4 regions of the Ensifer sp. EB106-03-01-XG145 genome follow, and region 1 is predicted to be linked to each of the others. Evidence: predicted binding sites of a transcription regulator. Region 1 holds the regulator's gene; each other region holds the start of a gene.
The links. The regulator LexA, encoded in region 1, represses DNA repair genes until DNA is damaged. The targets are predictions, from matches to a motif close to TGTTCNNNNTGTGTTCNG.
Positions count from the first base shown of each region.

Region 2: AC3WWH_RS12845 (DUF763 domain-containing protein) is a predicted target of LexA. The motif match lies at 2,354-2,371, and genes of this name have one in related genera.
Region 3: uvrA (excinuclease ABC subunit UvrA) is a predicted target of LexA. The motif match lies at 3,273-3,290, and genes of this name have one in related genera.
Region 4: AC3WWH_RS24625 (ATP-dependent helicase) is a predicted target of LexA. The motif match lies at 2,996-3,013, and genes of this name have one in related genera.

Region 1 covers NZ_JBYTEC010000001.1:1,744,093-1,751,213, forward strand. Annotated here, with positions in the region: gene AC3WWH_RS08515 (hypothetical protein) at 1-150, shown strand, start outside; gene AC3WWH_RS08520 (thermonuclease family protein) at 311-1,033, shown strand; tRNA gene AC3WWH_RS08525 (tRNA-Cys) at 1,186-1,259, shown strand; gene AC3WWH_RS08530 (hypothetical protein) at 1,474-1,806, shown strand; gene lexA (transcriptional repressor LexA) at 1,897-2,622, opposite strand; gene AC3WWH_RS08540 (hypothetical protein) at 2,868-3,164, opposite strand; gene AC3WWH_RS08545 (hypothetical protein) at 3,424-4,119, shown strand; gene AC3WWH_RS08550 (hypothetical protein) at 4,128-4,847, shown strand; tRNA gene AC3WWH_RS08555 (tRNA-Ser) at 4,994-5,083, opposite strand; gene AC3WWH_RS08560 (septal ring lytic transglycosylase RlpA family protein) at 5,397-6,428, shown strand; gene AC3WWH_RS08565 (D-alanyl-D-alanine carboxypeptidase family protein) at 6,492-7,121, shown strand, end outside.
Region 2 covers NZ_JBYTEC010000004.1:76,867-83,987, reverse strand. Annotated here, with positions in the region: gene AC3WWH_RS12855 (NUDIX hydrolase) at 137-607, shown strand; gene AC3WWH_RS12850 (hypothetical protein) at 675-869, opposite strand; gene AC3WWH_RS12845 (DUF763 domain-containing protein) at 1,029-2,312, opposite strand; gene AC3WWH_RS12840 (hypothetical protein) at 2,552-2,875, shown strand; gene AC3WWH_RS12835 (copper resistance protein CopC) at 3,555-5,162, opposite strand; gene AC3WWH_RS12830 (YcnI family copper-binding membrane protein) at 5,207-5,737, opposite strand; gene AC3WWH_RS12825 (DUF2946 family protein) at 6,035-6,421, opposite strand; gene AC3WWH_RS12820 (extracellular solute-binding protein) at 6,750-7,121, shown strand, end outside.
Region 3 covers NZ_JBYTEC010000010.1:239,460-246,580, reverse strand. Annotated here, with positions in the region: gene gyrA (DNA gyrase subunit A) at 1-1,403, opposite strand, end outside; gene AC3WWH_RS23020 (MarC family protein) at 1,826-2,455, shown strand; gene AC3WWH_RS23015 (single-stranded DNA-binding protein) at 2,578-3,135, opposite strand; gene uvrA (excinuclease ABC subunit UvrA) at 3,415-6,336, shown strand; gene AC3WWH_RS23005 (GNAT family N-acetyltransferase) at 6,382-6,834, shown strand; gene AC3WWH_RS23000 (DUF72 domain-containing protein) at 6,877-7,121, shown strand, end outside.
Region 4 covers NZ_JBYTEC010000012.1:68,825-75,945, reverse strand. Annotated here, with positions in the region: gene AC3WWH_RS24645 (efflux RND transporter permease subunit) at 1-80, opposite strand, end outside; gene AC3WWH_RS24640 (efflux RND transporter periplasmic adaptor subunit) at 77-1,261, opposite strand; gene AC3WWH_RS24635 (cyclase family protein) at 1,580-2,401, shown strand; gene AC3WWH_RS24630 (carboxymuconolactone decarboxylase family protein) at 2,460-2,867, shown strand; gene AC3WWH_RS24625 (ATP-dependent helicase) at 3,056-5,521, shown strand; gene AC3WWH_RS24620 (adenylate/guanylate cyclase domain-containing protein) at 5,678-6,928, shown strand; gene AC3WWH_RS24615 (GNAT family N-acetyltransferase) at 7,013-7,121, opposite strand, start outside.

The DNA of each region.
Region 1 (7,121 bases):
GGCTTTCTGCCGGTGCTCGGCTTCTGGATGATACCGTTGGGCCTCATCGTGCTTTCGCACGATATCCCATCCGTCCGCCGTCGCCGGCGTCGGCTGGCTGTCTGGTGGGCGCGCTGGCGCGGACGAGCCAATTCTTCGAACGGCTCGTGAACCGGAGCTATTGCGGTCAACCGTCCCGGATGCCTCGGCTTCGATTCTCTGCCAATTGATTCCCAGCGAAGCGGCTGAACCCTTTGTTGAGGGAGGCCGCCGAAAACTTTTCGGCAACCCATCAAACGCATAATGCGGTCGCGAATCAGGATGGGGACGCATGGCCAAAGCCACTACGAAACGTCGAAGCCGGAATTCCGGTCGGAGCAGGGGCAAACAAGGCGGTATGGCGCCGTGGTATCTGGCCGCCGCACTCACTGTCGGCGGCGTGGTCGCTTACGATCATCGCGCCGAACTGAAACATTGGCCGGTGGTATCGGACGTGGTCGCGTCCACGTCCCGACACGAGTCGAGGCCGAAGCCCGTTCGTGTCGCGCAGAAAGCGGACGAGCGTCCCGCGCAACAGGCGGAGAAGCGGAAGCCGAATCCGGTGACAAGAGTTGCCCTTGCCGCTCCGGTGCCGTCCGTTGACGTCGGCGCCAAGGCGCCGACACCCGTGGTGCGGCCCAGTGAGGAAGTGAAGACGGCATCCGTTCGCACGGATCAGTTTTATTTCTGCGGGATTCGCAACGACAACTGCGTGATCGACGGCGCCACCTTCCTGTACCACGGCGAAACGATCCGCGTCGCAGACGTCGATGCGCCGCGTATTCGCCAGGCAAGCTGCGACAAGGAACGTTCGCGCGGCTTCTATGCCAAGCAGCGCCTGCGCGAATTGTTGAATGCGGGTGACTTCAGGCTGGAAACGGCGAGCGGCCGTCAGGATGCCAAGGCCGGTGAAAAGCTGCGGCTGGTCACCCGCGGCGACCAGTCTATCGGGCGTGTGCTCGTATCCGAGGGGCTGGTGCGGCCGTGGACAGGACACGCGACGCCCTGGTGTTGAGGCCACCCCAGATGCGATCGGCGGAGGTTCGCGATCGCTCTGTGGAAAGTATCCGTCTTACAAATCGACGGCGCGTTTTTCGGAAAATGCCTCTTGCGGTTTTTCTGCAATCATTCTAAATCCGCGCCAACGCTCGGTTATCCGAGCTGTGAGGCCTCGTGGCGGAGTGGTGACGCAGAGGACTGCAAATCCTTGTACCCCGGTTCAATTCCGGGCGAGGCCTCCAATAACTCTCACCTCATTTTAGTGCGGATAGACGTTCTGCCTCAGGGCAGAGCGATTGTGTGTGTTTGCCTCCACACGCCCGCACAAGCCACGTCTTCTAAGCCACTATCGGATCTTATCGCTTCGGTGAAATCGGTAGAGGGGGAACGATGACTCCGCTGACATCAGCCGCATCGGTAGCGTCCGTCATCATCAAAACGGAGGCAATGGCATATATGAAGACGAAACTTGTCCTGACGGCCTTGGCCCTCTTCGCTGCGACCACATTTGAGGCGCAGGCAGAGGATCTGGTTTTCAAGCTGAAGAACAACACGGGCGCAGTGCTGACGAACTTCTATACGTCGCCTGTGGGCGTCAACGAGTGGGAAGACGATGTTTTCGGCCGGCAGGTGCTGAACCCAGGGGAAGACATGGAGATCACCATCGCCGACGGCCGGGAGGTCTGCAAGTACGACATGCGCTTCGAGTTCGAAGAAGGCTCCGGCCTCGATACGACCGAAGACATGCAGGACCTCTGCGAGCTCGGCGAGTACACCATCCACGAGTAAGAGGCGTGCCTTCAGGTCGCCTTCAATAAACAGAGCCTCGCAGCCGCAAGCGGTGGCGAGGCTCGGTCGGATGCCAGGTTTCCCTCGGAATCAGTGGTAGCGGCGGATCAGCCCGACGAGCTTGCCCTGGATCTTCACCCGATCGGGCCCAAAAATCCTTGTTTCGTAGGCAGGGTTCGCGGCTTCGAGCGCGATCGATGCGCCCTTGCGCCGGAAGCGCTTCAGCGTCGCTTCCTCATCATCCACGAGCGCCACGATGATATCGCCGGGATTGGCCGTATTGCCATTGCGGATGATCACGGTGTCGCCGTCGAAGATGCCGGCTTCGATCATCGAATCGCCCTTGACTTCGAGAGCGTAGTGTTCGCCGTTGCCGATCATGTCGAGCGGAACGGTAATGTCGTGCGTGTTATTCTGGATGGCCGAGATCGGCACACCGGCAGCGATGCGGCCCATGACCGGCACGGAAACCGATGTGTTGTCGGCCACGGGCGCGGGCTTCGGCGGTGCGGCAGGAGCGGCCACTGGCGGCTTGCCGAGGCTGCCCTCGATCACGCTGGGCGAGAAGCCGCGGCGGGGCTGCTGCTGGCTGGATACGTAAGCCTCCGGAAGCTTGATGACCTCGAGCGCGCGAGCCCGGTTCGGCAGACGGCGAATGAACCCGCGTTCTTCGAGTGCCGTGATCAGGCGGTGAATGCCGGACTTCGACGCCAGGTCGAGCGCATCCTTCATTTCATCGAAAGATGGTGGGACGCCCGACTCCTTCATGCGTTCGTGAATGAAGAGAAGCAATTCCTGTTGCTTGCGGGTCAGCATGGCACGTCGCTCCCAGAGGCGTGAAACAAATCAAGAACAGACACTATCTGTTCCATATGTGTTCCGCAAGTGCCTAAAATTCCGTGAACTCAGACAATTGGCGCGTCTGTGCGTGTCGATTGGTCACTTTTACGGGAGCAGAGCGGCTTTGGGCGATGATCGTGCCCAAACGGAGGGCGGCGGCGTAGCGCATTACGCGACGCACGGCGATTCGAACGAATCGCGAGCGTTTTTGTGCAAAGAGGCTAGGCCGGCTGCGTGGCGGCGCACGCGTCTTCGAATTCCTTCACCGTCTCGGCGCTGTTGTCTTCTGGAAGTACGGCATCCGCCGCATCGGTCGCGACCGGCCTGTCGCCATCATAGACGAACGACTGGATGTAGAACGCGATCGCACCCTTCCACACCTTGCGTCCATCGATCTGATGGCATGGCACGGCGCTCTCGAAATCGGTCTGAAGTTCGTCCACCGTGGCGGCGCTGAGCTTGACGTCAGGCATATTAGGCGATGCGACTATCGAAGCGAGAAGCAGGGCGGCAAGCACGGTGATCGTCCACTTTGATGCAAGGGTGGGACTACGGGGCGGTTAACGATGTGAACCGCGCTTTCGTTCCGAAGTCCAGCAAGCTTGGCGATCACTGTCATGTGTTCAACAGCTCTTTGGGTGCAGGCTGTGGCCGTTTTGCGCCAGGGGCACGCAGCGGCGAAGCCGCCTCAGCCTGGCGCGCCGTCCTTGCCGCAATCGCATGGGTTGCGCCAAGTCGCGGCCTCGCTACGGGCGTGCACAAATCCGTGTTGTGAAGATGTCGCACGTCTCGACAGGTAGTAAAAAAACGATAACTTTGCGGGAAAAATGGGGTGATTGCATGCGTAGATTGTCGTTGGCGGTTCTCTGTCTGTTGGTGGCGGCGGGAGCGGCCTCTGCTGAAGAAGGGCGTTCGAATATCTGGAAGGAGGTCAATGCCTGGACGGTGGGCTCCGATCCGTCCTTGGGCGGCTCGTGCTATGCGGCGACGAGCTACGACGCCGGAATGATCCTTCGAATCGGCTTTTACCCGAGAGGATCGGCGAACCTGGCGTTTCTTTCGATCGGCAATGCCGACTGGAAATCGATCGAGCCGCAGCGGGAGTATGACGTCGCCTTGCAGCTCGACCGTGGCCGCCAGTGGCCGGCTGTCGCGTTCGGCGTGGACCTCACAGGCTCGAAGGCTCTGGTCGTCAACTTCTCCAACACCGACTTCTTCACCGAATTCGTGCGCAAGAACACGCTGGCGCTGGCGTTCGAAGGGCGCGTCGTGGCGAGCCTCAGCCTGCGCGATTCGATGAAGGCCGTCAGCGAGATGTTCAAATGCCAGGAGGCGGTGATTGCGTTGATGCCAAACGGCGGGCAGGGGGCGGCCGCCGATCCGTTTGCGGGCGCCGGCGGGAATGCGCCAAACAATGACCCCTTTGCTGGCGGCGGCCAGACCAAGTCGTCGAAAGATCCCTTTGCCATGTGATCTTTGGCGTGAGCGTCGGTCCGCGGGGAGAGGTGAATATTCCTAAAATTTTGCATGGGTGCGGGTCACCCACCCTCGACAGTCACGCGGCGACCTATCAAAATGCGGGCAAACGGGGGTTTTGCATGCGTAGATTGCTGTTCGGGTTGGTGAGCTGTCTGATGGCCACGGGACCGGCCGTGGCTGAGGAGTCCGAGATCATCAAATGGAAGGAAGTCGGCGGCTGGACCGTTGCTTCCGACACGTCGATGGAAGGCTCGTGTTTCATCACGTCGATATTCGAAGGCGGAATCAGGCTGCGCCTGGGGTTCTATCCCAAGGGCTCCGAATCGCCACTCTACATGAGTTTCGCCAGCGACGACTGGAAGTCGCTCGAGGTCGGCAAGGACTATGACCTGACGTTCCGCTTCGACAAGAGCGATCCCTGGAGTGCGGCGGCGACCGCCGCCGGCGACGAGAGCGGCAAGTTCCTGTTCGTGAACGTCACCGATGCGGAATTCCTGACGGGGTTCGTGCGCAAAAGGACGTTGGCGATCGCCTTTGACGATCGCGTTGTCGCAAACCTCAGTCTGCGCGGCACCGGCCCGGCGGCGGAAGAACTCCTGAAATGCCAGCGAGCCGTGGATGAGATCATCGCCGACGAGGGCCGCAAATCCAAGGAGAAGAAGTCCGATCCGTTCAACGCGCCGAGCGAGAAACGCTCAGCGCGTGATCCGTTCAGCCTCTAACCTGCGGCTTGAGTGAAAGGCGGAGGGCCCAGTCGTCGTCTGCCCGAGGCGAACCACACGGCGCTGACGCCTGCCGACAAGCGCTCGTTAAAATGAAGCACCGCCAGGGATGGCGGTCCATCGTCGGACTATATTTCTTGGGAAAATGGCGGACAGGGTGGGATTCGAACCCACGGTACGGTTTCCCGTACGCTGGTTTTCAAGACCAGAGCCTTAAACCACTCGGCCACCTGTCCTTGCCTGAAGTCGCAGTCAACTGCTTACCGGGCACGGCGTTATTGCGCGAAGCCCTGTCGCTTTGCAAGATTTAACATGCGTCGCTGAAAGATTTTCTCGATGGCCGGACTGGAGTGCGCGGGCACGCTCCGCCGGTAACCATCTGTAAACCATAACGCATGAAATCCGGCGCTGATCTGTGGATGAGTTCGCATTTTCGCCTTGTTGCTGTCATGTTTAATCGACTGTTCCGTTTCGGGACGCCGAGATTCCCGCTGGGGGCACGAGCGGAAGGTTTCGAGTACGGCTTATTCGATCGATGTTGTGGGACAGATGACATCCAGTAAAAATGCGGCATATCTGGTCAAGGGACTGCGCCTTGCGGCAATTCCTGCGCTGTGCGTAACGCTCGCGGCCTGCGGATCCACGTCGAGCATCAAAAAGAAGCCGCGGGGCAAGGAATACTTCGCCGAATCCGTTTACGGCGTGAAGGCGAGCCCGCGCGTTGCCACCGGTAACAACATCCCCAAGGGCGGCGGACGCTATCAGGTCGGCAAGGCCTATCAGGTCAAGGGCAAGTGGTATCAGCCGAGGGAAGACTTCGGCTACAACAAGACCGGTACGGCTTCCTGGTACGGCTCGGCCTTTCATGGTCGCCTGACCGCCAACGGCGAGGTCTATGACAAGGCCCATCTGTCGGCCGCCCATCCGACGTTCCCGCTGCCGAGCTACGCGCGCGTCACCAACATGGAAAACGGTACGTCCGTCATTGTGCGCGTCAACGATCGCGGCCCCTATGAATTCGGCCGGATCATCGACGTTTCCTCGAAGACGGCCGACATGCTCGATATCAAGCGCAAGGGCAGCGCGCAGGTGCGCGTGCAATATGTCGGCCGCGCGCCGCTTGAAGGCAACGACATGCCCTATCTGATGGCGTCCTACGTTCAGAAGGGCGAACGTGGCCCGAGCGTGATGCCGGAAGGCCAGATCGCGACCGGCGTAATGGTCGCCTCCAACGAGCCGTTCCGCAAACAGAGCCTTGGCACGATCACCGTCCCCGCAAAGGCCTCGCTCGATGTTGGCGAACCGGTGACGGCGCTCGCAGCTCCCGTGCCGCAGTTCGCCCAGCCGCAATCGCTGAACGAGTTCGTGATGCTGCCGGAAATCGGCCCGATCCCGCGTGAGCGGCCCGAGTTCATCCCGATGCCCGATGGCAACATGGCCTATGCTGCAGCTTACGTCGAAGTCCGCGTCAGCGACGCCGAATCGCCGTTTGAAGCGATTATGGTCGACCGGAAGCAGCTTACCCCCCAAGTGATTGTCGATTACGCCAAGCGCCAGAAAGCAAGCGGTTCTGTCCGTTAACCGCAGGCGGCGTTGTGCCAAAATGACCACGCTGCTATGCCCAAGGGGAAACCGGAGTTTCCCATGCGCATGAAGATGTTTTCGGCGGTGTTTTTCGGCGTTGCGCTGTTTACAGGCGCCGTATTCGCGCAGACACCGGCGCCCGCTTTCGATACCAAGGCAAAGCAGATCCTGCTTGTCGATGCCGAAACCGGCACCGTGCTTTTCTCACGCGCCGAAAATCAACCGATACCGCCTGCATCGCTCGCCAAATTGATGACGATGGAGGTCGTGGCCGAGGCTCTCGGCAAGGGCGAGCTTTCCGCCGAAACCACCTTCGAGGTGTCCGAGCACGCCTGGCGCACCGGCGGTGCGCCCGCCGGCACCTCGACGATGTTTGCCGCATTGAAATCCCGCATCCGCGTCGCCGACCTCCTGCAGGGTGTGGCGGTCCAGCTTGCCAACGATGCCTGCATTATCCTTGCTGAAGGCATGACCGGGAATGAGGGCGCTTTTGCCGAGCGGATGACGGCGCGCGCGCGCGAGCTTGGCATGCCGGTTGCGACGTTCCGCAATGCCACTGGGCTCCCGGATCCCGGCAACCAGATCACGATGAGCGAACTGGTAACGCTCATTCGGCACCTCCACGAGGCACATCCCGATCTCTACAGGCTCTATTCGCAGCCGGAGTTCGAATGGAACAAGATCCTGCAA
Region 2 (7,121 bases), on a different contig from region 1:
GGCGGCCCAATCCGTCGCGCGCTCCACTTTCGCGCAATGTGTTGACGGAACAGAACCGCCGATCCGGATGTTACTGTCCGCGAGTGGCAGGCAGAGCCCGTTTGCCGCAAAGGGCGACAAAGGAGATAGCGTTTCTGTGAATTTTCTACACCAGATTGTCTCTGACGTGCAGTTGATGCTTCGCCGGCCGCCGCGCATGCAGTACGCGGCCTTGTGTTATCGCTTTCGCAAAGACAACACACTGGAGATCCTTCTCATTACCAGCCGGGACACCGGACGCTGGGTCATTCCCAAGGGCTGGCCGATGAAAGGAAAGCGCGCGCATGAGGTGGCTGCGAGAGAAGCCTATGAAGAGGCTGGCGTGAAGGGCACCTGCCAGAGGTTTCCTTTCGGCCACTACTTCTACAAGAAGAGGCTGGACCATGGGCTCAAGATCTCCTGCAGGGTTCAACTCCACCCCCTGGAAGTCACGCGCATGCGCGGGAAATTCCCCGAGAAGGGAGAGCGAAAGCTCGCCTGGTTCGACTATCGGGAAGCGGCGAAGCGTGTCGCCGAGCCTTCGCTGCGCGACCGGATACTCCGTTTCGGACAGCAACGCGTTCCCTAGAGCCCCGCGCGTTTGGTTTCCAGAGCATCTTTCCGCTTCAAGTGATTCCACTTGAATGCGGGATCCTCTAGTGGACGCTGGCGACCTTGACGGCGTGGGCGAAATCCTCCGCCACCAGCTCACTGATCGCGATCAACACCTCCTCCACCGAAAACCCGGAGTCGATCGTCTCGCGGATCAAAAGCTGGAGGTCAAGTTCAACGACGTCCCGGCAATCCTCGAGCCGTTCCTCAGATACCGTGATGCTCTGCAGTTCTTCCATCGCGAGACTCCTCTTGACGTGGATTCTGCTGGTTCGCCCTCGCAAGCTTGTTCGCACGACCTTCCAACCCTTGGGAGGAGGTTTGAGTTCCGGCGAGAACTCCTCGAAGAGATCAAAGAAAGAGATTCGCTGCAACGCCTTGCGGTCGCATTGAGCCGCCTACCGGTCGCGGTTGCCTTGACGGCGTGACCGCCCTGCATCTCTCGACGGTTCTTCCGGCCCTTCCCAGCCAAAGACGCTGCGACCGCCGAACTCTTGCGATTGTCGAAACTCGCCGGCCACGATCTCCTTGAGATCCGGGCCGGTCACGTATCTCTCGAACTGGCGAGCCTGATCGTCGAGGCGCTTGAGAACCTGCATCTCTTCGTCACGACCGAGCTTCGCTTTCGACACGGCTGACTTCATCACCCGGATCGTCTCGTCGTAGACTTTCAGTGGAACCGGGAACGGGTGGCGATCCTTGCCGCCGTGGGCGAGCGAGAAGCGCGCCGGATCGGCGAACCGGCATGGCGCACCGTGCACCACTTCGGCCACCATCGCCAGCGCCTTGACGGTCCGCGCCCCAACGCCCGGCACCAGCAGGAGATGCTCGAAATCCTCTGGGCCACGGTCGGCGGCCGCAGCGAGCGTGGCATGCAGGCGTTTCATATTGACGTCTTCTTCGCGCACGTCGTGATGTTCAGGCATAATCAGATGCGGCAGCATTGGCTGCGCGCTTTGCTTGGTCACCCGCCTTGGCTCGATGGCTGCGACCTCCCGGACGATCCGATCCGGCCCCAGCGAAGCCAGAAGATCGAGCTGGCTATTGCGCGAGGCCGCGGCGCGGCGGTCGGCAAGGTTGACGATCTCGCCCTGCCGCGCGCCTTCGATCGCCGTGTGGGGCGAATCCACGAAGCTGGTGATCCCCTCCGAAAGCCAATGGTAGCGCCGGGCCTGCCGCTTTTCGCCGTTCATGCCCTGTTGCACGATGACCCATTTGCCGTCGTCGGTGACGATAAAACCGTGCAGGTAAAGGTCGAAGCCGTCTTGAACTGCTGCACTGTCGACCTTTGCGACGAGGCGGCTGGTTGTCGCCAGGCCACTTCCATCGAGGCCCACGCGCTCGCCAATTGCAATCAGCTCGCCGGGGGTCTCCCGGGAGTTCCGCCCTCGACCGCCACAGACATGAATACCGAGTTCGCCTGACAGAGGCGACAAACCACGCTTCAGGGCGCCGATGACGCTGGTGGTGATGCCGGAAGAGTGCCAGTCCATGCCCATGACGCATCCGAAAGACTGAAACCAGAACGGATGTGCCAACCGCCGAAGAAACTCGTCTCGACCATATTCGATGACGATCGCCTGGGTGATGATCGCACCAAGTTTCGTCATGCGCTCGCCAAGCCACCGGGGAACCCGGCCACCGTGAAGCGGAAGATCTGCACTGCCTGCTCTCTGGACCATCCGGCTCTTATACACCGGCAGATGGTGCAGTCACACAGGAAAGTTCTGCAAACGTTCTCATTTGCGCCGGCAGTCGGCGAGACCACGGTCGCAAGCCGAATGGTCATGACGAGACCTTGCCCCCAGGAAGGTTCGACTGCACCAGCTTGAGTAACCACCAACACTACCTTTGCGCTTAAGATAGGGTTCAGCAATCGGCGATATGCTCCGCACCAAACGGCATTTGAGCAGGGTGCAGAATGAGTGAGTTCCAAAACAGAGCTGTTCGATTGATGGTTGCCTCCATAGGCGATGCTTCGACCAGCGATATCTCCGTGCGTCGCACGAACGTTCTGACGACTGCGATGGAACTCTACGTTGCCTTGGGGGGATCGCACGAGCAGCTTGAGACCGCCATCGCGAAAGAGGCGAAAAAGGAAAGCGACGCGCCGAGACGTATTGATCTGGTAATCGGCGATCTGATGATGGAGATGGCAACCATAAGCCACATTCACGATATCGACGTCATGCAGGCAGCGCACAATGTTCTCGACAGCGGCGTCCGTGAAACGACTTCCGCCTGAACTCCGCCCGTCCCGGCGGGTTTCTCGCTGCTCTGCGCCTTGCGCCCTTGGTGCCGTCGATTGTCGCTTGAGTAGCCAACCATTCCCTTGGGAGGCAGAAATCCTCGGCTTCCCGCTTCTCCGGCACCGCGTAGCAATGGTCTGTTAGAAGGGGGCGGCCAGGAAGTTCAATTGGACGTTCAGCCAATACCGGGCCTGTCTGGTCGCGGATTGAACCTCATGCCCAAACTCCTGGGTGTAGCGGCCTTCACACATCGTCGTGTCGACCACCCACAATCCGCCCGCGTAAATCGCCATCAGCAGGAAACCGCGCATGGCGGAGCAGAATGAACATTCGATATTTCTAAATTATTAACGCGGGACGTGATCTGCGATTTATGTCGAGCGGACCGCCTCCGGTCGGCTACCGCCCACGCCCGCGTCCAAAAAAAGAGCCTCCACCAACCAAGCAGAGGCCCAGAGTCAGGTGCTTGCGATTGGCCGCTGCAGCGGGGACTGCGACGTCGGCGCAACCGCAATCGGAAAAGGCTGACAGAGGCTTCATCGGAAGGCAATGAACCTAAACGGACTATTGGATAACCAGCCGGGGCTAGACGGAACACCTCCAGGGCAGTAGCGATCGAACGCCCACAGGGCGATCCGCTGGCGTGCGCGCGAGATTGTGCGGCGGCCTCCGCGCTCACGGCCCAATGATGATTTGATCGCTCAGCGTTACCTTCTCGAAGTCATTGATCAGAACATCGGCACGTACCTGCCAGGCGCCCGCCAGCGGTATGTTCACGCGCTCGATCCGCCAATCTGCGTCGCCCCTCCGCGCTGCCGCACGTTTGAATGGCTCGATGCCGGAATCAGGCTTGGATAGGACGAGCGTCACCTCCTTGGCGGCAAGCGGTTCGACTTCGCCCGTGGCGAGGTTGATCGATACGTCGACCTCGCCCACCCGTCCGGGCAAGACCTCAACGAGGGCCATCGCCTTGTCCGTGTGGATGTGAACGCTTGCAGGCTGAGCCGCCAGAGCTAAGAGCGCGCGCGACGGCGGCGTGAAGCGCCAGCAAGAAACGGCGCCGAAAATCAGGACGACGATCAGTGTTTCCGCGGCGATCGAGCGGACCAGCCGCTTCGCCGATACCCGATCGTCAGCCATTACCGGTTCCGTCAGGCGCCAGCGATTTGCAAGCGCCAACAGAAACAGTCCGACCAGCAATGCCATCTTGACCATCAGCACCTGGCCATAGGCGGTTTCCACCAGCGCCCGTGGCTTCTCCACCTGCACGATGGCCAAGATGAAACCCGCCACGATAAGAACAACGAGCACGTAAGGGATGGACGCCGAGAACCGGCCGAGCGCCTGAAGGGCCATCGGGTCCTTGCGCCGCAACGCGAGGCCCAGGGGAGCCAGCGCTCCAACCCAGAGACTGATCGTTGCGACGTGCAGGAAGACTGCCGGGCGCATCAGCCATTGCGGCTCGGCTGTCGATGCATGGCCGCTCAGCGACAAGGCGACGGATGACGCGATCAGCGCGGCGAGAGATGACAGTCGAGCAGACCGACCCTTCGCCCGGAGAGCGATGGCGGCCACACAAAAGGCAGCGAAGGCGGCAATGGCCGTCCCGCCGAAGCTCGTTGCCATCGCCGTGGACCAAACGACCGGCTCGACAATTTGCGTCACGGAAACGCCCAGTGCATCGAGCCCCTGAAAACCCACAGCGGCAAGTGCGCCGAGGAGCCCTATACCGAGCGCTGCTGCGACGACTTTGCACCCTGATCGCGGACCAAAGAGCAGCCAGTGGCGCGAAAACACACCGCCGACGCCGATGAACAGCCCCACGTAAAGCGCGAGCTTCGATAGGAGGAGACCGGCGCGCACGGCCCAGTCGATCTCGTCTTCGTTCATGAACGGAGCGGTGCTGGCCGCGCCGACCGAAAAGACGACCGATCCACCGATCGGATGCCCGTCGGCAGAGGTCACGCGCCAGCTGAGCACATGTGTGCCGTGCCCAAGATCGGGTGGCGCCGCGATCACGACCACTCGATCCTTCAGGTCGAACCGCTCGAGCGGGATCGCTGTTCCATCCGGTCTGACGAGCTTTAAGGACAACGGCGAAACCGGCTCGCTGAAGGTCAGCACGTAGACCGATGGCGCGGTGCCGACGACCGCGCCATCCTGCGGTTCACTTGTGTTGAGCGATGCGTGGGCGAAGGCCGCGGCGGCCTGCATGAGGACCCCGCAGAGCGCGATCACCATCAGCCTCGCAAGACGAGTGAAGCTCGATGATACCTGCATCATGCGTGATCTCCGGTCACTTGGCCCTCGCCCCCACGTTGCGCTGCTCAGTGCACGCTTTTCTTTTCAAGCAGCTTGATGCCGGGCGCCGGATATTCGAGATCGTCACTCGACTTGCCTTCTGCCGGGACCTCGATCCAACGCTCGGTCGCGCCATCAGGGCACTCCTGCACCAGCGGCACGTAGAGTGTCTTGCCGACTGGCAGGCCCTCAGTCAGAAACGCGCGGAAGACAAACTCCTCATATTCGTCGTCGGCCAGGCTGCCGCCCTTCCAGACGACCTCCTTCACGCCCTCCTTCATCGGCGTGCCGAAGTAGTCATAGGACTTCTCGTAGGCTCCCTTGACCTTCTCCAGCGTCCAGCCCGGCTTCGGCATCGGCTTTGCGGCGATCATGCCTTCCGGGATCTGAACGCGCAGAGCGATGGTCGGCTTGCCCTCGCATCCATGCGGGACGCGGATGACGGCCTTGTAGGACGCGCCGACATGCGCCTCCGTTGTTTCGAGCGTGGAGTGGGCAAAAGCTGCCGTGGTGCTTATCGCGATGAAGGCAGCGGTGGTGATGAGTTTCGACAACATATGGCTATTCCTTTGAGATTATTGGGCTTGTGTTGGGTCGCGGGAAATCCCCCCGCGGCTATCAGGGATTGGATGCAGTGATCCGGAAAAGGTTGCCGACATTGTTGGTCGGTGGCGGGCAGCGATCGCACAAGACGGTCAGTGCACGGGTCCCCGTTGGCTCAAGAGCGGCTTGCAGTCAGTCTTGGACCACGCGGAAGGGACGTCGGGATGCGCCGAAGATCGTCGCGATGGGGCCGGCGGACGCCAGGGGAGGATATCCCTCCCCCCGACATAGGCTGGCGCGAACGCAACCGATCAGGCGAGCAGCCGAGGGGGCGCGCGAGGATAGCCGAGGCGATGTTCGCCCGTCGGCAACGGCTCTGCCGCGGACCAAAACGTGTGCACCGCCGACGCGACTTGGTGGTTAAGATCGTCGCCAGGCTGCGCAGTCGCCGCCAAGACCTGCGAGGACACGCAACATCCAAGAAGGCAGCAATTGGCAGCCTTGCCATGGCCGCCGTCGTGATTGCCGTCGTGATTGCCGTTGCTGGCGTGATCCGCGCTGATGCACAGTGCATTGCCGAAAGCGTCGAGTTGCGAGACGGCAGGCATCGAGCTGAAGGCAAATGCGCCGGCGACCGATTGCAGCACGAACAGGCAGGCAGCGATGAACGCCAGTCCCCAACCGTTGCGTCGCCTCACCACAATCAAGCTCCTTCTACGCTGTCTCCGAAAATGTCCGGAGCCACCGCATAGCTAGCCGGTACGCCCGCCCCCTTCCTTGCTCCGCAGCAAGCATCCGCGTGACGTTCAGGGTATCGGCCAGTTGAGTGGCGCCATTCTTCGGGCTCCCCGGCAAGAACAGACCTGCCGCAACCAGGGAGCGCGCCGCCGCCTGACAGCGTAATCAAACTTTCATTTTTCCATCATGCAGATTGGCAAGGACTGTCACACTCAACTGTTAGCAAGCGCCCGGCTTCATTCGTGCCACCGATCCTGGTGTCCGCCAATCTGCAAGGAGCGTTTTGCAATGAGAGTCTCCGTCACTACGTCCGTATTCATCGGCCTGATGGCAAGCGTCGCGTTTGGCGCGTCGGCGGCCGCAGCCGCAAAGACGAAGTTCGAATTCTGGTACGGCCTTTCGGGTGATCTTGGCGAACGTGTCCAGGATGCCTGCAAGAAGTTCAACGACAGCCAGTCCGAGTTCGAGATCGTCTGCACCTCTCAAAATGGATACGACACGACCCTGCAGAACACGATTGCCGCCTACCGCGCCAAGAAGCAGCCGGCAATCACCCAGATCTATGATGCCGGCACTCTGGACATGATGCTGTCGGGCGCATTCGTGCCCGCCAAGAAGCTGATGGCCGACAACGGCTACACCATCGACTGGAACAACTAT
Region 3 (7,121 bases), on a different contig from region 1:
AGCGCAGTCAGGCGCTGGAGGCGCAGGTCGAGGATGGCGCGGGCCTGCTCTTCCGACAGGTTGTAGGTGTTGTCTTCATTGATCCGGTGGCGCGGATCGTCGATCAGCCGGATGAGGCTGTCGACGTCATGGGCGGGCCAGCGGCGTTCCATCAACTGTTCGCGTGCGGTCTGCGGATCGGGCGCATGCCGGATCAGCTTGATCACTTCGTCGATGTTGGCAACGGCAATTGCGAGACCGACCAGGACGTGGGCGCGGTCACGCGCCTTGCGCAGCAGGTACTTCGTTCTCCGGCTAACGACTTCCTCGCGGAAGGAGACGAAAGCACGCAGCATATCGAGCAGCGTCATCTGTTCCGGCTTGCCGCCGTTCAGCGCCACCATGTTGCAGCCGAACGAGGTCTGCAGCGGCGTGTAGCGGTAGAGCTGGTTCAGGATAACGTCGGCATTGGCGTCGCGCTTCAGTTCGATGACGACGCGATAGCCTTGACGGTCCGATTCGTCACGCAGATCCGAGATGCCCTCGATGCGCTTCTCGCGCACCAGTTCGGCCATCTTCTCGATCATCGTCGCCTTGTTCACCTGGAAGGGGATCTCGGTGATGATGATCTGCTCGCGGTCGCCGCGCATCGGCTCGACATGCGCACGGCCACGCATGATGACCGAACCGCGGCCGGTCTCGTAGGCCGAACGGATGCCGGAGCGGCCGAGGATCAATGCGCCGGTCGGGAAGTCCGGGCCCGGGATGATCTCCATCAATTCCGGCAGTTCGATCGCCGGATTGTCGATGAGCGCCATGCAGCCGTCGATGACTTCGACCAGGTTATGCGGCGGGATGTTCGTCGCCATGCCGACGGCGATACCGCCGGCGCCATTGACGAGCAGGTTGGGGAACTTCGCCGGAACGACGGACGGCTCGCTCAGCGTGCCATCATAGTTGTCGCGGAAATCGACGGTTTCCTTGTCGAGATCATCGAGCAGCGTATGGGCCGCCTTCTGCAGGCGGCATTCGGTGTAGCGCTCGGCTGCCGGCGGGTCGCCGTCGACCGAACCGAAGTTGCCCTGGCCGTCGATCAGCGGCAGGCGGAGAGACCAGTCCTGCGCCATACGCGCCAGCGCATCGTAGATCGCTGCGTTGCCGTGCGGGTGATACTTACCCATCACGTCCCCGGTGACGCGGGCGCATTTGACGTATTTCTTGTTCCAGTCGATGCCGAGCTCGCTCATCCCGTAGAGGATGCGGCGGTGCACGGGTTTCAGACCGTCACGCACGTCGGGAAGCGCGCGGCTGACGATGACGCTCATCGCGTAATCGAGATAGGACCGCTGCATTTCCTCGATGATGGAAATCGGCTCGATGCCTGGCGGAGTTTTTCCGCCGCCGGGAGTGCTTTGCTCAGTCAATGGTGATCACGATCTTTGTTCAGAATCAGTCGGATATTTATAGCGGATTGCCACGGGAAGCGCCAATTTGCGGCCCTTCGCGCCGTTCACCCGCCAACCTGTGAAGATGTCACTGTAACGCTTTGATTCGCTGCATGATTCGTTCGACAGTCCAGATCAGGAGCCGAAGAGCCATGCGGCAGTTGTGAACAGTCTTTTGCCGCCGGAGCAGGCTTTTCTAGGGCATCGCGCGGGAAATCGGAAGACCCCTGCCGCCAATCGCCGCGACGCCGCGCATTTGCGGTCCGATTGCCGCAAGGGATTGCTCATTAAGTCATTGCTGAGACTTTGTTTGCCGCCCTCTTCCCAAGCCCGTGCCGCTTGCCTAACAATGCCTTCATGCCACCGGGAAAACCCGGGGCGAAATCCGGAAGGGGAAACGGATGTTCAATGTCGACCTCCTGGTCAATGCACTCACCACGCTTCTCGTCACGCTCGATCCGCCCGGCCTCGCGCCGATCTTCCTAAGTCTGACGGTCGGTCTCAGCCGACAGGAGCGCTTTCAGGTGGCCACCCGCGGCTCGCTGATCGCCTTCTTCATCCTTGCCGCCTTCGCCGTGTTCGGCAACGGCATCCTCGGGCTGCTCGGCATCTCGATCGGCGCCTTCCGCATCGCCGGCGGTCTTCTACTGTTCTGGATCTCTTTCGAGATGATTTTCGAGAAGCGGCAGGAACGCAAGGAAAAGACCGGCGAGAACGCGACCACCAAGGATCACATCCATAACATCGCGGTCTTTCCCCTCGCGCTTCCCCTGATTGCCGGGCCAGGCGCGATCTCCGCGACGATCCTCCTCGCCGGCTCGTTCCCGACGGCGGTCGAGCGCACGCAACTCTTGATCGTCATCGCGCTGTCTATGCTCAGCCTGTTCCTTGCGCTCGTCATCGCCGAGCGCATCGATCGCTTTCTCGGCGTCACCGGCCGCGCCATCCTGACGCGCCTGCTCGGCGTCATCCTGGCGGCGCTGGCGGTGCAGTTCGTTGTCGACGGCGTCAAATCGGCAATGGCGCTTTAGAGCCGCGGCTGATCGCCTTTCGTCGCCGAACGAGCGACAAAGAGAACGGACAACAAAAAACGCCATGTCCCAGAGGACATGGCGTTTTGCGTCAATACTGATCGACACTGATCGATGGGCGATCAGAACGGGATGTCGTCGTCCATATCGCGCGAGAAGCCACCGCCCTGGCCGCCTTGACCGCCCTGGCCACCGCCCGAACGGCCGCCACCGGAAGACTGGCGCGACTGGTCGTAGTCGTCGTAACCACCGCCGCCACCGCCGCCGTAGTTGCTGCCGCCAAAGTCGCCGCCGCCACCGCGGCTGACGCCGGAGCCGCCGCCCTCGCCGCGACCGTCCAGCATCGTCAGCGTCGAGTTGAAGCCCTGCAGCACGATTTCGGTCGAATAACGGTCGTTGCCGTTCTGGTCCTGCCACTTGCGCGTCTGCAGCGCGCCTTCGATATAGAGCTTGGCGCCCTTCTTCACATATTGTTCGACGACCTTGCAGAGGCCCTCGTTGAAGACGACGACCGTGTGCCATTCGGTCTTTTCCTTGCGCTCGCCGCTGTTGCGGTCGCGCCAGGATTCCGAGGTTGCGATGCGCAGGTTGGCAATCGGCCGGCCGTCCTGCGTGCGCCGGATTTCCGGGTCTGCCCCGACATTTCCGATCAAGATTACCTTGTTGACGCTTCCAGCCATGTTGCTTTTCCCGTGGTTTCACCGGGCCGCCGGCCCGGCTTGGAATTTCAAGAGCGCGCATCTTAGCGGTCCGATGCCGCCGATACGCCCCGCCTCGCACATAATCCACAACAGATTTGGTCGTTTTATGGGCGATTTGTTCTTTCTTTGTTCTAGTATTTGGCTATGATCCTGTCAACCGACTCGAATTGGCCGCCTGTTTTGCCGATTGCGCCTCGACATGGGCGTTAGCGTCATTACATAGGGGGCTTTCAACCGACATGCAAAAGCTGGCTTCCGATGAGTGAACTCAAGACCATCTCCATTCGTGGTGCGCGCGAGCACAATCTGAAAGGCATCGACCTCGATCTGCCGCGCAACAAGCTGATCGTGATGACCGGACTTTCCGGCTCCGGCAAGTCCTCGCTCGCCTTCGATACGATCTATGCCGAAGGGCAGCGCCGCTATGTCGAGAGCCTGTCGGCCTATGCGCGCCAGTTCCTCGAGATGATGCAGAAGCCGGATGTCGACCAGATCGACGGCCTGTCGCCGGCGATCTCGATCGAGCAGAAGACGACCTCGCGCAACCCGCGCTCGACGGTCGGCACGGTCACCGAAATCTACGACTATATGCGCCTGCTCTTCGCGCGTGTCGGCGTGCCCTATTCGCCGGCAACGGGCCTTCCGATCGAGAGCCAGACGGTTAGCCAGATGGTCGACCGCGTGCTGGAGTTCGGCGAAGGCACGCGCCTTTACATTCTTGCGCCGCTCGTTCGCGGCCGCAAGGGCGAATACAAGAAGGAACTCGCCGAGCTGATGAAGAAGGGCTTTCAGCGCGTCAAGGTCGACGGCACCTTCTACGAGATCGCCGAGGTTCCGGCGCTCGACAAGAAATACAAGCACGACATCGATGTGGTGGTCGACCGTGTCGTCGTCCGGCCGGACCTTGCCTCGCGCCTCGCCGACAGCCTGGAGACCTGCCTGACGCTGGCCGATGGGCTTGCCGTGGCCGAGTTTGCCGACAAGCCGCTGCCGCCGGAAGAAACGGCCGCCGGCGGCTCCGCCAACAAGTCGCTCAACGAGACTCATGAGCGCGTGCTGTTTTCGGAAAAATTCGCCTGCCCGGTCTCCGGCTTCACGATCTCCGAGATCGAGCCGCGCCTGTTCTCCTTCAACAACCCCTTCGGCGCCTGCCCGACCTGCGACGGCCTCGGCAGCCAGCAGAAGATCGACGTGGCGCTGATCGTTCCGGAGGAGCACCGGACGCTGCGCGACGGCGCGATTGCGCCCTGGGCCAAGTCCTCCTCGCCTTACTACAACCAGACGCTCGAAGCGCTCGGCAAGGCCTTCGGCTTCAAGCTCGGCAATCGCTGGAACGAACTGTCCTCCGCAGCGCAGAATGCGATCCTGCACGGAACGGAAGAGAAGATCGTCTTCCACTATGAGGACGGCGCTCGTTCCTACAACACCACCAAGAATTTCGAGGGCATCGTGCCCAATCTGGAGCGTCGCTGGAAGGAGACCGACAGCGCCTGGGCGCGCGAGGAAATCGAGCGCTACATGTCGGCGGCGCCCTGCCCGGCCTGCGCCGGCTTCCGGCTGAAGCCTGAGGCGCTTGCGGTCAAGATCGACAAGCTGCACATCGGCCAAGTCACCGAGATGTCGATCCGCATCGCGCGCGACTGGTTCGAAGCGCTGCCGGCGCATCTCAACACCAAGCAGAACGAAATCGCCGTCCGCATCCTCAAGGAAATCCGCGACCGTCTGCGTTTCCTCAACGATGTCGGCCTTGAATATCTCAGCCTGTCGCGAAACTCGGGAACGCTGTCGGGTGGCGAAAGCCAGCGCATCCGGCTCGCATCGCAGATCGGCTCCGGCCTGACGGGCGTGCTCTACGTGCTCGACGAGCCGTCGATCGGCCTGCACCAGCGCGACAATGCCCGCCTGCTCGACACGCTTCGCCATCTGCGTGACATTGGCAACACCGTGATCGTGGTCGAGCACGACGAGGACGCGATCCTGACCGCCGATTATGTCGTCGATATCGGCCCGGCTGCCGGCATCCATGGCGGCGAAGTCATCGCGCAAGGGGCGCCTGCCGACGTCATGGCCAACCCGAAATCGCTGACCGGAAAGTATCTCTCAGGCGAGCTTGCGGTTGCCGTGCCTGGAGAACGCCGCAAACCGAAGAAGAAAAAGGAAATCACCGTTGTCGGCGCGCGCGCCAACAACCTCAAGAACGTCACCGCCTCGATCCCGCTCGGCGTCTTTACGGCCGTGACCGGCGTCTCCGGCGGCGGCAAGTCGACCTTCCTGATCGAAACGCTCTACAAGTCCGCCGCCCGCCGCATCATGGGCGCGCGCGAGAACCCGGCCGAGCATGACCGTATCGATGGCTTCGAGCATATCGACAAGGTGATCGACATCGACCAGTCGCCGATCGGCCGCACGCCGCGTTCGAACCCGGCGACCTATACCGGCGCCTTCACGCCGATCCGCGACTGGTTCGCCGGTCTGCCGGAGGCAAAGACGCGCGGCTACCAGCCGGGCCGCTTCTCCTTCAACGTCAAGGGTGGCCGCTGCGAGGCCTGCCAGGGCGACGGCGTCATCAAGATCGAGATGCACTTCCTGCCGGATGTCTACGTCACTTGCGACGTCTGCCACGGCAAGCGCTACAACCGCGAAACGCTCGACGTGCACTTCAAGGGCAAGTCGATCGCCGACGTGCTCGACATGACGGTCGAGGAAGGCGTCGAGTTCTTTGCCGCCGTCCCGGCCGTGCGCGACAAGCTGGTGACGCTCAACCAGGTCGGCCTCGGCTACATCAAGGTGGGTCAGCAGGCAAACACGCTCTCGGGCGGCGAAGCCCAGCGCGTCAAGCTCGCCAAGGAACTGTCGAAGCGTTCCACCGGCCGTACGCTTTATATCCTCGACGAGCCGACGACCGGCTTGCATTTCCATGACGTAGCCAAGCTTCTTGAAGTTCTGCATGAGCTCGTCAACCAGGGCAATTCCGTCGTGGTCATCGAGCACAATCTCGAAGTCATCAAGACCGCAGACTGGGTCATCGACTTCGGTCCCGAGGGCGGCGATGGTGGCGGCGAGGTCATCGCCAAGGGCACGCCCGAAGAGGTGGTCAAGGAGAGGCGCTCCTATACCGGCCAGTTCCTGAAGGAGCTTCTCGATCGCCGGCCGATGAAAAAGGTCGAGGCGGCGGAGTGAACGCCTCGACGCCGATCGGCGATCGGAAGGAGTGATCGCGGCATGATGCGGCCTGCTCGTCTGGAAGATCTGGCCGCGGTGCAAAGCATGACGGAGGCGGCCTACGAGCCCTATCGGGCGCTGCTTGGCGGGCCGCCGCTCCCGGTCACCGAGGACTCTGCGCCTCGCATTCTTCGCGGCGAGGTTTGGCTTCGGGAGCAAGATGAAGTTGTCGCGGCGCTTGCCGTTTTCGAGCGGCACGCCGATCACCTGCTGATTTTCAGCATTGCCGTTGCCCCAGCCTGTCAGGGCCAGGGGCTCGGCATCGAATTGCTGAAATTCCTGGACGGCAAGGCGGCCGAGTGGGGCTTGCCGGAGGTGCGGCTCTATACCAATTCACGCATGGAGCGAAACATCGCCCTCTATCGCGCCTATGGATTTCAAGAAACGGGTCGCCGACCCAATCCCTATCGTCCAGGGTGGACACTCCTGGACATGGCGAAATCGATCAAAGACTGAAAAGCACGCGGTCAAGCGACGACCGTTGTTGAGGAGGATGGCATGGCAAAATCCGGAAAGATCCGCGTTGGTATCGGCGGCTGGACCTTCGAGCCCTGGGAGGGCACCTTCTATCCGAGCACGCTGGCAAAGAAGCGGCAGCTCGAATACGCCGGCAAGCAGCTTCGTGCGATCGAGGTGAACGGCACCTATTATTCGTCGCAGAAGCCCGAGACCTTCGCCAAATGGGCCTCCGAGGTGCCGGATGATTTCATCTTTTCGCTGAAGGCAAGCCGCTTCGTCACCAA
Region 4 (7,121 bases), on a different contig from region 1:
CGGCGGATGAAGAGTGCGGTAAAGCCGGTCTTGCCGCGCTCGCGGGCGGACGTCTTGCTGTGCGCTTCGCCGCCGCTCACTTGGTTTCCTCCGCGACCTTCTGCGCAGGTTCTTGCTTGCGCTCGCGACCGGCGATGCGCACTTCGCCGCCGTCGCGCAGGCGCTGCACGCCTTCGGTCACGATCTCGTCGCCTTCGTTAAGGGCCGCGTCGACAAGCACCTTGTCCGGATTGCGCTGGATGATCTTCACCGGCACCTTTTCGCTCTTATCGCCGGCAACGCGCCAGATGTAGGAGCCTTCCGAGCTCCACTGGATCGCCAGCGGATCGACCGTCGGATAGGTGTCGCCGTCAAACGCGACGGTAACGGAGAAGGACATGCCAGCCCTCAGCATGTCGTCAGGGTTCTCGAGCCGTGCGCGCACACGCAGCGTGCGGCTTGCCTGGTCGAGGCGGTTGTCGATCGCGTGGATCGCGCCATCGAGCTGGCTGCCCGGCTGGGCGATCGCGAAAGCCGTGACCGGCTGGCCGACGGTGATCTTGTTGGCGAAGCGCTCCGGCACCCAGAAATCGACGAGGATTTCCGAGCGGTCGTCGACAACGGCGATCGGCGTCGTGGTCGTGACATAGTCACCGACATTGACGGTGATGATGCCGACGACACCCTTGGACGGCGCGACGATATCGCGGCGCTTGAGGTCGAGTTCGGCGGTCTTCAGCGCCAGCTCCGCTGTCTGCATGGCGATTTCGGCGTCGCGCACTTCGACGGCGGTCATAGCGCGTGCGTTGCTGAGATTGCGGTAGCGCTCGACCTTTTCGCGGGCGCTGTCGCGGTTCAGCCGCGCCTGGTCGGCGGCGATCTTCTGATCGTCGCTGTCAAGCTTGGCGATCACCTGGCCCTGGGCCACCTTTTCGCCGGAGCGGACAAGAATTTCGGTGAGGTTGCCGGTGGCCGTCGGCGTCACGGTGACGGAGTGGATCGCTTCGCCGTTGCCGATCGCGTTCAGCCGGTCGTTGACGACAGCGGTCGCCGAAGGACGAACCATGACGAGGATGGCATTGTTGCCGCCCTGGCCGCGGCCATTGCCGCGCTCGCCACCCTCACCGCTACCGGCGCCGGGCTTGGACAGGGCATCGATCAGCGGGTGCGAAACGCCGATGGCGGCGAGCGTCTCACCTGCGCCGGGTACGAACCGCAGCCAGACGGTTGCGCCCACGAGAAGCACAGCGGCGCTCACCGCAAGCTGTTTCCAAACCCGCATTCAAGTCTCCAGATTAAGCATAAAACACGCCCCAGCGCGGCGCGGCCGGCGGTTCGTTCCGATTGGGCGGAGTATCCCCGTTCGCGCGCGTCGGGGCAATGACGGAATGCCATCATTACGCAATTGTAATAAAAGCGAATTTGGTGGCGGCATGATGACGTGCAGAGCAATTCCAGCGCAGCTTTCAGCGTGAACCGCACTTTGCTGCATAGGCCGGCATTTACAGCGGCGTCGGTCGCGCTATCCTGCAACCGCCGGCCGCTTTTTCGAGCGGTTTCGCCGTCTGGTTTTCAAGTTTCTTGAAGGAGAGCAAGAACGATGTGCGATGCCTGTGTGATGGAAACGGTGAAGGCGCGCATGCTGTCGCGCCGCAGCTTCTTCAAAGCCGCTGCAGTTGGAACCGCCAGCCTCGCCGCCGCGAGCGTCGGTGCAGCACCCCCGGCATTGGCTCAGGGACATAGTAGCGTCACGGACTTGACCCACGAACTGCACGAGGATTTCCCGACCTTCTTCGGCCAGCAGCAGTTCTTCCGCGAGCAAAAGTTCAGCTACGCCAAAGAAAAGTTCAATCTGTTCGAACTGCGCATAAACGAACACACCGGCACCCATGTCGATGCGCCCCTGCACTTCTCCGCCGATGGCCTGTCGGTCTCCGAGCTGCCGGTGGAAAAACTCGTCGTGCCGCTCGTGATCGTCGACATACGCGAAAAAGCCGCGGCCGACGCCGATGCGCAGGTGACGCCCGACGACCTCAAGGCCTGGGTCGCCGCCAATGGCGAGATCCCGGAAAACGCCTGCGTCGCCATGCTTTCGGGCTGGGCCGCGCATATGGGCACGGAAAAGTTCCGCAATGCCGATGGCGGCGGCAAACTGCACTTCCCCGGCTTCCATGTCGAAGCGGCGAAATACCTGCTCGAAGAGAGCAAGGCCGCCGGCATTGCCGTCGACACACTTTCGCTCGACCATGGCCCCTCACCGGATTTCGCCACCCATTATGCCTGGCTGCCCGCGGGCCGCTGGGGGCTGGAGGCCGCCGCCAATCTCGACAAGCTGCCGGCCAAAGGCGCGACGCTCATTCTCGGCGCGCCGAAGCATCGCGGCGGCACCGGTGGCCCGGCGCGCGTCTTCGCCCTTGCTTGATCCATACTCTTCAAATCCGGCGGCGCAGGGCCGCCGGCAGCACCATGCAGGAGAGCCCATGAGCACCGTTACGCCGCCGAAGAACCCGGAAGCCGACCCGCGCGTCAAAGCCGTGTTCGACGATATCCGCGCCACGCGCAAATCCGATTTCATCAACAATATGTGGCTGTGGCTCGCCTTCGACCCGGGCCTGCTGGAGCAGACCTGGGGCGACGTCAAGGCGGTGATGGCAACGCCTTCTGCGCTCGATCCGCTGGTGAAGGAGATGCTCTATATCGCCGTGTCCGTCACCAATGGCTGCGGCTACTGCGCCCATTCCCATACGGCCGCGGCAAGGGCGAAGGGCCTGAGCGATGCCGAGCACGCGGACCTCTTGCGGGTGATCTCGCTCGCCGCCCGCACCAACCAGCTTGCCACAGCGCTGCAGGTCCCGGTTGATACCGTCTTTGATAAGACGTCGGGATAAAGCATGCCGCGCAAAAGTGCGCAGCGGTTTTGCGATACGACATGCGACAAATCAAAACGTGCGAACAAGAATAAGCGGTCTCGAAATCGCCTGTCTTTCCACAGGCTTGGTGCGGCTGGCGCAGAAAACGGAATAAAAGAAGAACATCCTTTCTGGCCTTTCCCCACCGAATCACTACATTGAGCCGCATGATGAGTGGTTTCGACGACATTCCTTTCTTCGACGAGGAGCCGGCGCCGCGCAAGCAGCCGCCAGCCCCCGGAGGTATCCCCGCCGCCGGCGGTATTGCCGCGCGCGCCATGGCTGCGCGCGATCGCGCCCAGCCGCGCCCGGATTATCTCTCCGGCCTCAACCCGGAACAGGCCGAGGCGGTCGAAACGCTTGACGGTCCCGTGCTCGTGCTTGCCGGTGCCGGCACCGGCAAGACCCGCGTGCTGACGACCCGCATCGCCCACATCCTTTCCACCAACCGCGCCTTCCCTTCGCAGATCCTCGCGGTGACCTTCACCAACAAGGCGGCGCGCGAGATGAAGGAGCGCATCGGCGTGCTCGTCGGCCATGCGGTCGAAGGCATGCCCTGGCTCGGCACCTTCCACTCGATCGGCGTCAAGCTGCTGCGTCGCCATGCCGAGCTCGTCGGCCTGCGCTCCGATTTCACCATTCTCGACACCGACGACGTGGTTCGGCTGATCAAGCAGCTCATCCAGGCCGAAGGCATCGACGACAAGCGCTGGCCGGCCAAGCAGTTCGCCGGCATGATCGACGGCTGGAAGAACAAGGGCCTCGATCCCGCCCAGATCCCCGAGGGCGACGCCCGCGCCTTTGCCAATGGCAAGGGCCGCGAACTCTACGCCGCCTATCAGAACCGGCTCTTGACGCTGAACGCTTGCGACTTCGGCGACCTGCTCCTGCACCCGATCCGCATCTTCCGTAACCATGCGGACGTGCTGAAGGATTATCACGACAAGTTCCGCTACATCCTCGTCGACGAGTACCAGGATACCAACACGGCGCAGTACATGTGGCTGCGGCTCTTGGCCCAGCGGCCGAAGGGCGTTCCGCAGAATGTCTGCTGCGTCGGCGACGACGACCAGTCGATCTATGGTTGGCGCGGCGCGGAAGTGGACAACATCCTGCGCTTCGAGAAGGATTTCCCGGGCGCCAAGGTCATCAAGCTCGAGCGCAACTATCGCTCGACCGAGCACATCCTCGGTGCCGCCGGCCACCTGATCGCCCACAATGAGGGCCGTCTCGGCAAGACGCTCTTTACCGACCGCACCGATCCGGATGATGAGAAGGTGCAGGTGCACGCCGCCTGGGATTCCGAAGAGGAGGCCCGCGCCGTCGGCGAGGAAATCGAACAGCTGCAGCGCAAGAGCCACAAGCTCAACGACATGGCGATCCTGGTGCGCGCATCGTTCCAGATGCGCGAGTTCGAAGACCGCTTCGTCACGCTTGGCCTCAACTACCGCGTCATCGGCGGCCCGCGCTTCTACGAGCGCCTCGAAATCCGCGATGCGATGGCCTATTTCCGCCTCGTCTGCCAGCCGGCCGACGACCTCGCCTTCGAGCGCATCGTCAACACGCCGAAGCGTGGCCTCGGTGACACCACCGTGCGCACCCTGCACGACTATGCCCGCGCTCGCGATATCCCGATGCTGGCTGCCGCCAGTGACATCATCGAGACCGACGAGTTGAAGCCGAGGGCGCGGAAAGCCCTCTTCGACGTCGTCACCGATTTCCGCCGCTGGCAGAGCCTGCTGGAAACCACCGTGCACACCGAGCTTGCCGAGCAGATCCTCGACGAGAGCGGCTATACCGCCATGTGGCAGAACGACAAGTCGGCCGAGGCCCCCGGACGGCTGGAAAACCTCAAGGAACTCATCCGCTCGATGGAAGCCTTCGAGAGCCTGCGCGGCTTCCTCGAACACGTCGCCCTCGTCATGGATGCCGAGCAGAACGAAAACCTCGACGCCGTGTCGATCATGACGCTGCACTCGGCCAAGGGGCTGGAGTTCGACACCGTTTTCCTGCCCGGCTGGGAGGAAGGTCTCTTCCCGCACCAGCGCGCGCTCGACGAAGGCGGCCGCTCCGGCCTGGAAGAAGAACGGCGCCTTGCCTATGTGGGCATCACCCGTGCCAAGCACCGCTGCCACATTTGGTTCGTCTCCAACCGTCGCATCCACGGCCTTTGGCAATCGACGCTGCCCTCGCGCTTCCTCGAAGAGCTGCCGCTCGCCCATGTCGACGTGGCCGAGAGCGAGCAATCCTATGGCGGCTATGGCCGCGGCGGTTACGGCCAGTCACGCTTCGACAAGGCCGATCCCTTCCAGAACACCTACTCCACCCCCGGCTGGAAGCGCGCCCAGCAGCACCGCTCGGACGCCACCCGCGACAACTGGGGCACCCGCTCCGGCCACGCCGTCGAGCGCATCGGCTACGGCGAAAGCGGTCCGCGCGGCCGCACCATCGACGGCGAGCTGGTGGCAAAATCGACTGCCACGGAACCCTCGCGCTTCTCGGTCGGCGACCGCGTCTTCCACATGAAGTTCGGCAACGGCAACATCACCGCGATCGAAGGCAACAAGCTCACCATCGACTTCGACCGCGCCGGCCAGAAGCGCGTGCTGGATGGGTTTGTCGAGAAGGTGTGAGGAGGTCAGAGCCCTCCTTGCGTGCATTCCCCGGTGACCGCGCAACCGGCGATCTCATGGCGTCGACCGGCGAAGTGTACTAATAATTGCAGGCACAATTCTCGCGTTTGAACGAAACCTTGTACCGATCTCCCTCGACGCGAAGTGGATGGAGACATGTCCTGGACGAGCGCTGTTCGCGGCCTGCTGGAGGTAGGCGCTTCAAATGCTGCCGAGGATGACCGCGAAGGCATTCTCGTTGCGAATGTCGCGGCGTGCGTGATCGTCGTCACCACCACGGGCTTTGCTCTCATCTACGCACTCCACGGCGAACCAAGTCTGGTCCCGCTCGTCTATGCCAATCTCGCTCTGGCGGCGGCCGCCGCGCTGACGCCCCTCTTTCATCGGTTCGGGCGCGTGGCATCAGGGCTTTGGGAATTCGGGATCTGCGTCGTGATCCTCGTGTGGATCGCCTCCTATGTCGGCAGAGACTCCGGCGTGCTTTTGACGCTGCTCGGCGCAACGCCGGTCGCCTTCGCGATCCTTGGGTTCCAGAACGTCGCCCTGGTGGCGGTCTTGAGCGCCACGGCCACGATCACGGTCATCGCGGCATCCATCGCGTTCCCGGAGGCGCGGTCAGGCGTCTATGACGCCAGCGGCTTCCTGCAGCTCATCTATTCCTCGTCGATCGTCACCCTCACCCTCATGTGCTTCGCCACGATCTACTATGCCTTCCACTTGGCGAGAGAAGCACAAGGGCGGCTGGCCCGCCTCATGGCGTCGATCATGCCGGACGAGATCGTGGCGCGCCTGCTGAGGAATGAGCGGGAAACGATCATCAACGAATTCGAGCACGCGACCGTGGTCCTGACCGACATCGTCCAGTTCGTGAGCCTGTCAAACAGCCTGGGACCGGAAAGGACCGTGAGCCTGCTCAACGAACTCTTCAGCGAATTCGATCGGCTGGCGGCGGCGGTCGGTGTTGAGAAGATCAAGACCATTGGCGATGCCTATCTTGCGGTGGCCGGCGTGCCCGCCCGACACCCCGCCCCCGAGAAGGCGGCCGCCGCGTTCGGCTTCGGCGCCATCGCCGCTGCCCGCGAGATCGGCGAACGCTACGATGTCGTGCTGAGGCTTCGCGCCGGCATGGCGTCGGGATCGGTGACGGCCGGCGTGCTTGGGCGAACGAAATACGCCTACGACGTCTGGGGGGCGCCGGTGAACCTCGCCGCGCGTCTGGAAGCGATCGGCAAGCCCGGCTGCATCACGACGACCGCGGAGATCAGGCGGCGCCTGAACGAGCACTTCCAATTCGAATGCTCGGGCCATGAAGACATCAAGGGCTTCGGCTTGACCGAAATCTGGACCATGCAGTTGCCGAGCGCCGGTACAAACGAAGTCGGCAACCTCGCAAAGGCGGATATGTGAGGTGCCGCACACCGCTTTGCCGCGCCGTGCGCAGCAGTTTTGCGATAACGTCGTGCGAAAAGATCGCGACGCGCCGTAAGCGCCTCAAACCATCTTGCGATAGACGATAAATCCCGACTTCTCCGCCACCTTGTCGTAGAGCGCCATCGCCGTCTCGTTGGTCTCGTGCGTCTGCCAATAGACCCGTGGCGAG